One region of the Thermostichus sp. OS-CIW-20 genome, then DNA from elsewhere that is predicted to be linked to it. Evidence: riboswitches for the same ligand, from Rfam matches in the RefSeq annotation. Region 1 holds a riboswitch; the other holds the start of a gene.
The links. Region 1 has a riboswitch for cobalamin ahead of metE (5-methyltetrahydropteroyltriglutamate--homocysteine S-methyltransferase). Riboswitches for the same ligand answer to the same signal wherever they lie in the genome.

Region 1 (3,641 bases):
GTCGGTGTCGCCCCATATCTGCATCCAGGAGATCCGCCTAGTAACTAAGTCCGGCGGCAAAAACGCCCTCCTGGAACGTCCCCTCTATGGCTTGGTGCTCACAGGGGGACGTAGCAAGCGCATGGGTCGCGATAAAGCGCTGCTGAACCCTTTTGGCAAACCCCACGCCGCCTATCTCTATGAACTGCTGCAGCCCTACTGCCAGCAGGTTTACTTGTCAGCGCGTGCCGGTCAGTGGTCGGGCACAGCTCTAGAGCTCTTGCCCACACTACCAGATCTAGTAGAAAGCGTTGGCCCGATCAGTGGCCTATTGACTGCCTTGAATACTCATCCTGAAGCTAACTGGTTGGTTGTTGCCTGTGATCTACTGAACCTTCGGTCAGAAACAATCCAAAAGCTGCTGGATCACTACCAAGCCGAAACAATCGCAACTTGCTATGTTAACCCCGAGCGCGGCTTCCCGGAAGCTCTTTGCGCCATCTATACTCCTCAAGCTGCAGCGGTACTAGAAAGGGCTTACGCGGAAGGGGTGTACTGCCCTGTGGAAATCCTCAGCAGGCAGCCCTGCACCCTAGTTACCCCCAACCATGAGGTCGAGCTCATGAACGTCAATACCGCCGAGGAGTATGCCACTTTCCAATCAGTTTGGGGTAGTTGCAGCCATGGTAACTCAATCTGTCCTAAGTAAGACCGTAACAATTCAATATGTAGCAGTGCTGCGGGAACAGGCTCAGCGGAGCAGCGAAGTGCTGCAAACCAGTGCAGCAAACTACCTAGAGCTCTATCAGCAGCTGCAAGCAAAGTATGGATTTTCGCTAGCAGCGGAGGACGTTAAGGTTGCTGTCAATCATGAGTTCTGTGACTTGACTAGGCCGATAGATGAAGGTGCCTTGGTAGTTTTCATTCCACCAGTTTGTGGGGGCTAAATGCTGCGTTTTCTAATTGTGGATAGCACCATCCAGCCAGCTGAACTCAGTCGTTTGCTCGTCAATAACACAGCGGGTGCCTTAGTAACCTTCGAGGGCTGGGTACGCAACCACAGCCAGGGCAAACCTGTTCTCAGCTTGGAGTACGAAGTCTACGAGATCCTTGCCCAGAAGGAGGGCGAGAAGATCCTCCGAGAAGCCCACGCCAAGTTTGGCCTCTGCGGTGCTGTTGCCTGTCACCGCCAGGGTCATCTTGCAATTGGTGATATTGCGGTTTGGGTTGGTGCTACAGCTGAACATCGCGGCGCCGCTTTTGCTGGAGCACGTTACATCATTGATGCAATCAAGGAGCGCTTGCCCATTTGGAAAAAAGAGTACTACTGGGGTGAGCCGCCGCGTTGGGTTTTGTGTCAGAAAGCAAAGCCTTTGTTCCAGCAATTCCATAAGAACGCTATTGCTCGGCAGCCTTGCGGCGATACCCCCTAGCCTCTCTGCTAGTATCAGTGAGGTACCTGACCTGGGGCTGTAGCTCAGCCTGGATAGAGCAAGCGCCTCCTAAGCGCTAGGTCGGCGGTTCAAATCCGCCCAGTCCCGCTAAAACCAGTGATAGGATAAAGTCTACTGTCGGTTCTGACGGGGATCAGCCGTCAGAGGCAACGGGGAAAGTGCAGTGAGAATCTGCCGCTGTCCCGCAGCTGTGAGCCGGTTTTGGACTTGGGATCCCTAGTTCGTTGTTGCAAGAGGCCTTGAGACGCAAGCCAGCCCCTCCAAAACTGAGCAAGTCAGAATGCCCGCCGGCGGTTTTTCCACAGTTCACCATATCTGCGAGGTACAGATATGCTCCCCATTTTGACGTTAGCCCGTTCCCGTCTCGAAGTTTTTTCATCGGCCTGCTTACGGATTTTCGACGCTCTCGGATCGTAGGCACTCAGTCAAAAGCGCGGACAAGAGAGCTGAGCAGTTAGCTCAGGGGCAGCTAGGAGGACGGTTGCTCGCTTTGGTTGCACAAAAGAGTCCTCTGGGCATCCCCCTGTGCAGAGTGGGCAAGCCGCCAGGGTGAAGGAACGCCTTGACAGCTCCGGCAGGTTTCCTGGCCTAGGGAAAACCTTCTGCCGGGATGCCACCGATAGGCATGTCGGCGGCCATCTCTTGCTGCCTAGGTTGGATGACAACTGGCGGCAACCTCAATTACCGAATTCGATTCAGGACAAGGTACCTTATGGCCATTGAAACTCAAACCCTAGGCTATGCCCGCATGGGCAAGCGCCGCGAGCTGAAGAAAGCCCTGGAGGCCTTTTGGGGCGGCACCCTGGAGGCGGAAGCCTTGTTGGCGACGCTGCAGGATCTGGAGAGTCAGGCCTGGCGAACCCAGCGACAGGCCAACCTCGACCACATTGCCGTAGGAGATCAAACCCTCTACGACCACGTTTTGGACTGGGCCACCTGGCTGGGGCTGATTCCCTCCCGGTTTCAGAGCTTATCAGGCCTGGAGCGCTACTTTGCCATGGCGCGGGGGCAGGAGGGGCTGCCGGCCTTGGAAATGACCAAGTGGTTTGACACCAACTACCACTACCTGGTGCCGGAAATTGAGGCCGACGCGATCCCTCAGGCCCATTTCGACGACTTCCTGGCCACGGTGCGACGGGCGCAAGGGATCCTAGGAAACCGCACCAGCCCCGTCCTCCTCAGTCCGGTTACCCTTCTTGCTCTAAGCCAGCGCTCTGGCGAGTTGCGGGGGGATCTGGAGAAGCTGCTTCCTCTCTACAGAGAACTCTTGCAGGAGCTGCAGCGCCTGGGGATCCGGGAAGTGCAAGTCCATGAGCCCATCTTGGTGACCAGCGAAGGCAAAAGTCTTCAGGAAGCGGTGGAGCAGACCTACCGCTGGCTTGCAAGCGTGGGGATCCCTCTCCACCTGGTTACCTACTTTGACGACTTGGGGGAGACTTACCCCTGGGCGGTGGAGCTTCCGGTAGCTGGCCTCAGCCTCGACTTCACCCGCGGCCACAACCTGGAACTGGTCAGAGCCCACGGCTTCCCCGCCGACAAGATCCTGGGGGCGGGGGTAGTGGACGGGCGCAACGTCTGGCAGATCCAGCCCAAAGCCGTTCTGGCCACTCTGCAAGAGCTGCAAGCCCTAGCCCCCAACCTGCGGGTGCAGCCTTCTTGCTCGCTCCAATTTGTGCCCCACGACGCTGCTCTGGAAACCCACCTGCCAGAGCCTTTGCGCAATGTTCTCAGCTTTGCCGAGCAGAAGCTGGCCGAGGTGGTTCTGCTGGCCCGCACCCTCAACGGCGAAGACACCGCCGCCCAGCAGCAGGAGCTGGAGCAGCAGTGGCAGGCCTTCCAGGACTTCAATCCCCCCAACTCTACAGTGCGCCAGGCCTTGGCCAACCTGACGGCGCAGGACTTCCAGCGCTCCCTTCCCTACGAGCAGCGTATAGGCCGGCAGGTCAAGCTGCCACCGCTGCCGACCACCACCATCGGCTCTTTTCCCCAAACCCCCGAAGTGCGGCAGTGGCGGGTCAAGTACAAAAAGGGCGAGATCTCCCAGGCCGAATACGAAGCTGCCATCGACGCCGAAATTGCCAAGTGCATCCGCATCCAAGAAGAAATTGGCCTGGATGTGCTGGTGCATGGTGAGTTCGAGCGCACCGACATGGTGGAATACTTCGCCCAACAACTGCAGGGCTTTGCCTTTACCGAGCACGGCTGGGT
Region 2 (3,641 bases), on a different contig from region 1:
CCCTTCAAGACCATCACCCATGCCATCAGCCGGGCGCCAGCCGGCAGCATCATCCAGCTTCTGCCGGGGGTGTACAGCGCAGAAAGCGGCGAAGTCTTCCCCATCCGCCTCAAGGCCGGCCTTATCTTGCGCGGGGACGAGTCCACCTTGGGAGAGGGCTACCTGATCGATGGCGGCGGCACCTACATGAGCCCGACCTTGGCCCGGCAAAACGTTGCCCTGCTGGCAGAGACCGGCTCAGAGGTGCGGGGGGTTACCCTGCGCAACCAGGGTCGGCGCGGCTACGCCCTCTGGGTAGAATCGGCTTCCCCGCGCATTCTCAACAACAGCTTTGTGGGCAGCATCCACGACGGCATTTTCATCGCCGGCGCCTCCAACCCCTGGATAGAAGGCAACCGCTTCTACAAAAACGGGGCCAACGGCATCTCCGTCTTGGGCACCTCCCAGCCCACCATTGTCAACAACCTCTTCCAAGAGACCGGCTTTGGCCTCACCATCGACCAGCGCTCGGCGCCGATTGTGCGCAACAACCGCATCCTGCAAAACCGCACCGGCATTGTGGTCGGCGGCAGCGCCCGTCCCATCCTGCGCAACAATCTCATTGCCCGCAACCTGGAGACTGGCCTGACAGCTATCACCACCGCCCAGCCAGATTTGGGCACGGCTTCGGATCCCGGCAACAACATCTTTGAGGGGAACGGCCAGTACGACATCCACAACGCCACCCGCGGCCTGCGCCTCAACGCCAATGGCAACCAACTGGCCGGCAAAACCAAAGGGGAGCTGGATCTGGCCGGCCAGACCACGGTGGCTGCGCTGCCCAGCAACGCCCCGCCACCCATTGCGGCAGGCGGCTTGACGCTGCCCACAACTCCGCAGGCCGAGCCTCCGGCTCCCAGCAGGGATCCCCAGCCGGCGGCGGCCTCTCCCACCTTGCCGGTGGTGACGGTGCCCCAATCGACTGCCCCCGTTCCCCCTCCTGCAGCGGGATCGGGAGGGCGCATTTTGCCCAGTGCCCCCCCTCAGCCGGCAGGCGCTCAACCCCAGGAGTTTGTTGCCGTCCCCTTCACCCCCGATGGCTCCACCACGCCTGCCCAACCGGTTGAGCCTGCTCCTGCCACTCCCGTCCGCCAGCAATCTGTGGCTCCTCTCACGGATATTACTACCCTCCTGCCACCCCCGGCTCGCCGACAAGCGGGCAGCAGCCCAACAACCCCCCCTGTTCCCGTTGCCGCGGCTCCAGAACCGGCGGTAGCCCCAGCAGAGTCGGCCACCCGCTTTCGTGTGCTGGTGACCCCCAAGGGCAGCGACGATTTGCAGCGGCTGCGGCAGCTCGTCCCCGAAGCGGTGGAGACCGTGTTCAACGGCAGGAGGGTGCTGCAGGCCGGCCTCTACGACAGCCGCAGCCAGGCCCAGTCAGTCTTGGATCGGCTGTTGGACGCCGGCTTTGACGCGGTGGCGGAGATGATCTTCCGTTGACCTCACTGCCCAGGGATCCCCCCCGGCAGGATAGGAACTCCCCAGCAGGGAATGTATGATGCCTAGCACGGCTTTTTCCAGAGCAATGGGGAGGAAAGCCGTGCCGTCAGGTTGTCCTGGGGATCAGCCAGGGCAAGCAAGGGGGAAAGTCCGGTGCAAATCCGGCGCTGTGCCGCAACTGTGATGGGCAAAAGCCCTCAGTCAGGATGCCCGCCTGCGGCTTTGGCTCAAAGCTTAGCCCTTCCGCGTCGCACGGAAGCAGGAGCAACCGGATGAAAGTAACTGTATGTCTCAGCCTTGGGCTGGGGATCTTGAGTTTGGGGATCCCGGCCTGGGGGCAGGCAATCTTGGATACCGGCCTCAGCGCCGAGATTTTGAATCAACCCGTCACCACCCCGTTTCGCCGTCCCGGCCTGCTGCGAGAGTCTTCCCGCCCAGTCTATGTCATCACCCGCCAGCAGATGCGCCAGCAAGGGGCAAGGACGGTGCAGGAAGCCCTGCGCTACTTGCCCGGGATCCTCAGCGATGGCACAGCGGGAACTCAGTTGGGAGCTCTTAGCTCTCAATTCATGCGAGGGGCGCGAACGGCGCAGGTATTGGTGCTCTTGGATGGCCGCCCTCTCAACGATCTGGGTTTTTTCGGGGGGTTTGACCTCTCGCAAATCACCACCGATGTCGTCGAGCGAATTGAAGTCTCCCCCGGCGGCGGCTCTACCCTGTACGGCTCAGACGCCGTTGGCGGCGTGATCAACATCGTCACGGTGGAGCCGCAGCCAGAAACGGAGACGGTGCTGGAAGCGGCGGTCGGCAGCTACGGTCTCAATGAGCAAGGGATCCAAAGTCGCGGCCAAGCCCAGGATCTGGGCTGGGTGCTCAGCTATCGCCGTCTGCAAAGTAACAACGACTTTCCCTTTGCCATTGAGCGGCTGGGCAAGTCGGGCAGGCGGGAAAACTCGGCGGTGGAGTACCACAACTTGCAGGCCAAGCTCACCTGGCAACTGGCCGAAGATCAAGTCCTAACAGCCAACGCCCTCTACCTCAACAAAGCCTTTCGCGTGCCCGGCAGTGTAGAGTTTCCCTCTCCCGACGCAGAGCAAAACACCAACGATCTGCTGCTGGATCTCAGTTGGCTGTGGACTCAGGAAACAGGATCCCTGCAGGCAAGAGTCTTTTTGGACGATCTCAACTACCGCTTCAGCGCTCCGCAAAGCCAGGGATCCCGCGACGTCATCTTGCGCAATGGCTGGGGATCCCAGCTTCAATATGCTTGGCAGGCCGGCGAAAACCTAGAGGGAGTTTTGGGGGCAGATTATCGCTCTATCTCAGCCCGCAATACGACTTTTTCTTTTGCCAGGGGTTCTGCCAATATCAACTACGACGATACGGTTAACCAGGGGGCCCTGTTTGCCCGCCTGGACTACAGCCCGGATCCCCAGTTCCACCTCGACCTGGGCATCCGTCAGGACTTCAGCAGTTTGGCCAACGGCTCGGCCACCTCGCCGGCTGTGGGGATCCGGTGGGCAGTTGCCGAGGGAACTACCTTGAGGGCCAGCTACGCCGGCAGCTTTCGCACCCCCTTGATCTCGGAATTGTTCTTTCGGCTGCGCGGCTTTTTTGAAGTGGATGGCAACCCCAATCTCCGCCCAGAGCGAGGGGAGAGCTTGGACATCGGCCTGGATCAAACCTTGGGAGATTTTGGCCTGCTGCGCTTAACTTTTGCCCACAACCGCATCCGCGATGGCATCACCTTTGTCAGCCTTGGGCCGCGCCGGGGAACCTATGAAAATATCGGGCTGGTCGAATATACCGGCCTGGAAGCGGCTTTAGATTTGCGTTTGGGGGAAAACTGGACGCTTTTTGCCAACTATACCCTCAATGATCCCATCATCCGCGCTGCCCTTAACCCGGCCACAGTTGGCAAAGAGCTAGCCTTTGTGGGAGCCGATAGCCTGAACTTAGGCCTGACCTACCGTCACGAGCAAGGCTGGCACAGCTCAATTTTAGTCCATCACATTGGGAGCTTTTTTACCAACAACACCAACACGGAATCCCTACCAGGCTACACCACCGTAGCTTGGCGAGGAGGGATCCCGTTGGCTGAGGCCCTAAGCCTAGAGTTGGGGATCGACAACCTGCTGGATGAGCAGTATGAAGTTTTCCCC

Region 2: linked by a shared signal. The riboswitch ahead of ACVWXC_RS10505 (TonB-dependent receptor) and the one ahead of metE (5-methyltetrahydropteroyltriglutamate--homocysteine S-methyltransferase) in region 1 are both predicted to bind cobalamin.

The regions. Positions count from the first base shown of each region.
Region 1 is NZ_JBSSEF010000014.1:10,115-13,755, reverse strand. Features, by position in the region: gene moaC (cyclic pyranopterin monophosphate synthase MoaC) at 1-688, shown strand, start outside; gene ACVWXC_RS06975 (MoaD/ThiS family protein) at 627-926, shown strand; gene ACVWXC_RS06970 (molybdopterin synthase catalytic subunit) at 927-1,412, shown strand; tRNA gene ACVWXC_RS06965 (tRNA-Arg) at 1,446-1,520, shown strand; cobalamin riboswitch at 1,535-1,739, shown strand; gene metE (5-methyltetrahydropteroyltriglutamate--homocysteine S-methyltransferase) at 2,146-3,641, shown strand, end outside.
Region 2 is NZ_JBSSEF010000030.1:16,695-20,335, forward strand. Features, by position in the region: gene ACVWXC_RS10500 (DUF1565 domain-containing protein) at 1-1,479, shown strand, start outside; cobalamin riboswitch at 1,571-1,711, shown strand; gene ACVWXC_RS10505 (TonB-dependent receptor) at 1,752-3,641, shown strand, end outside.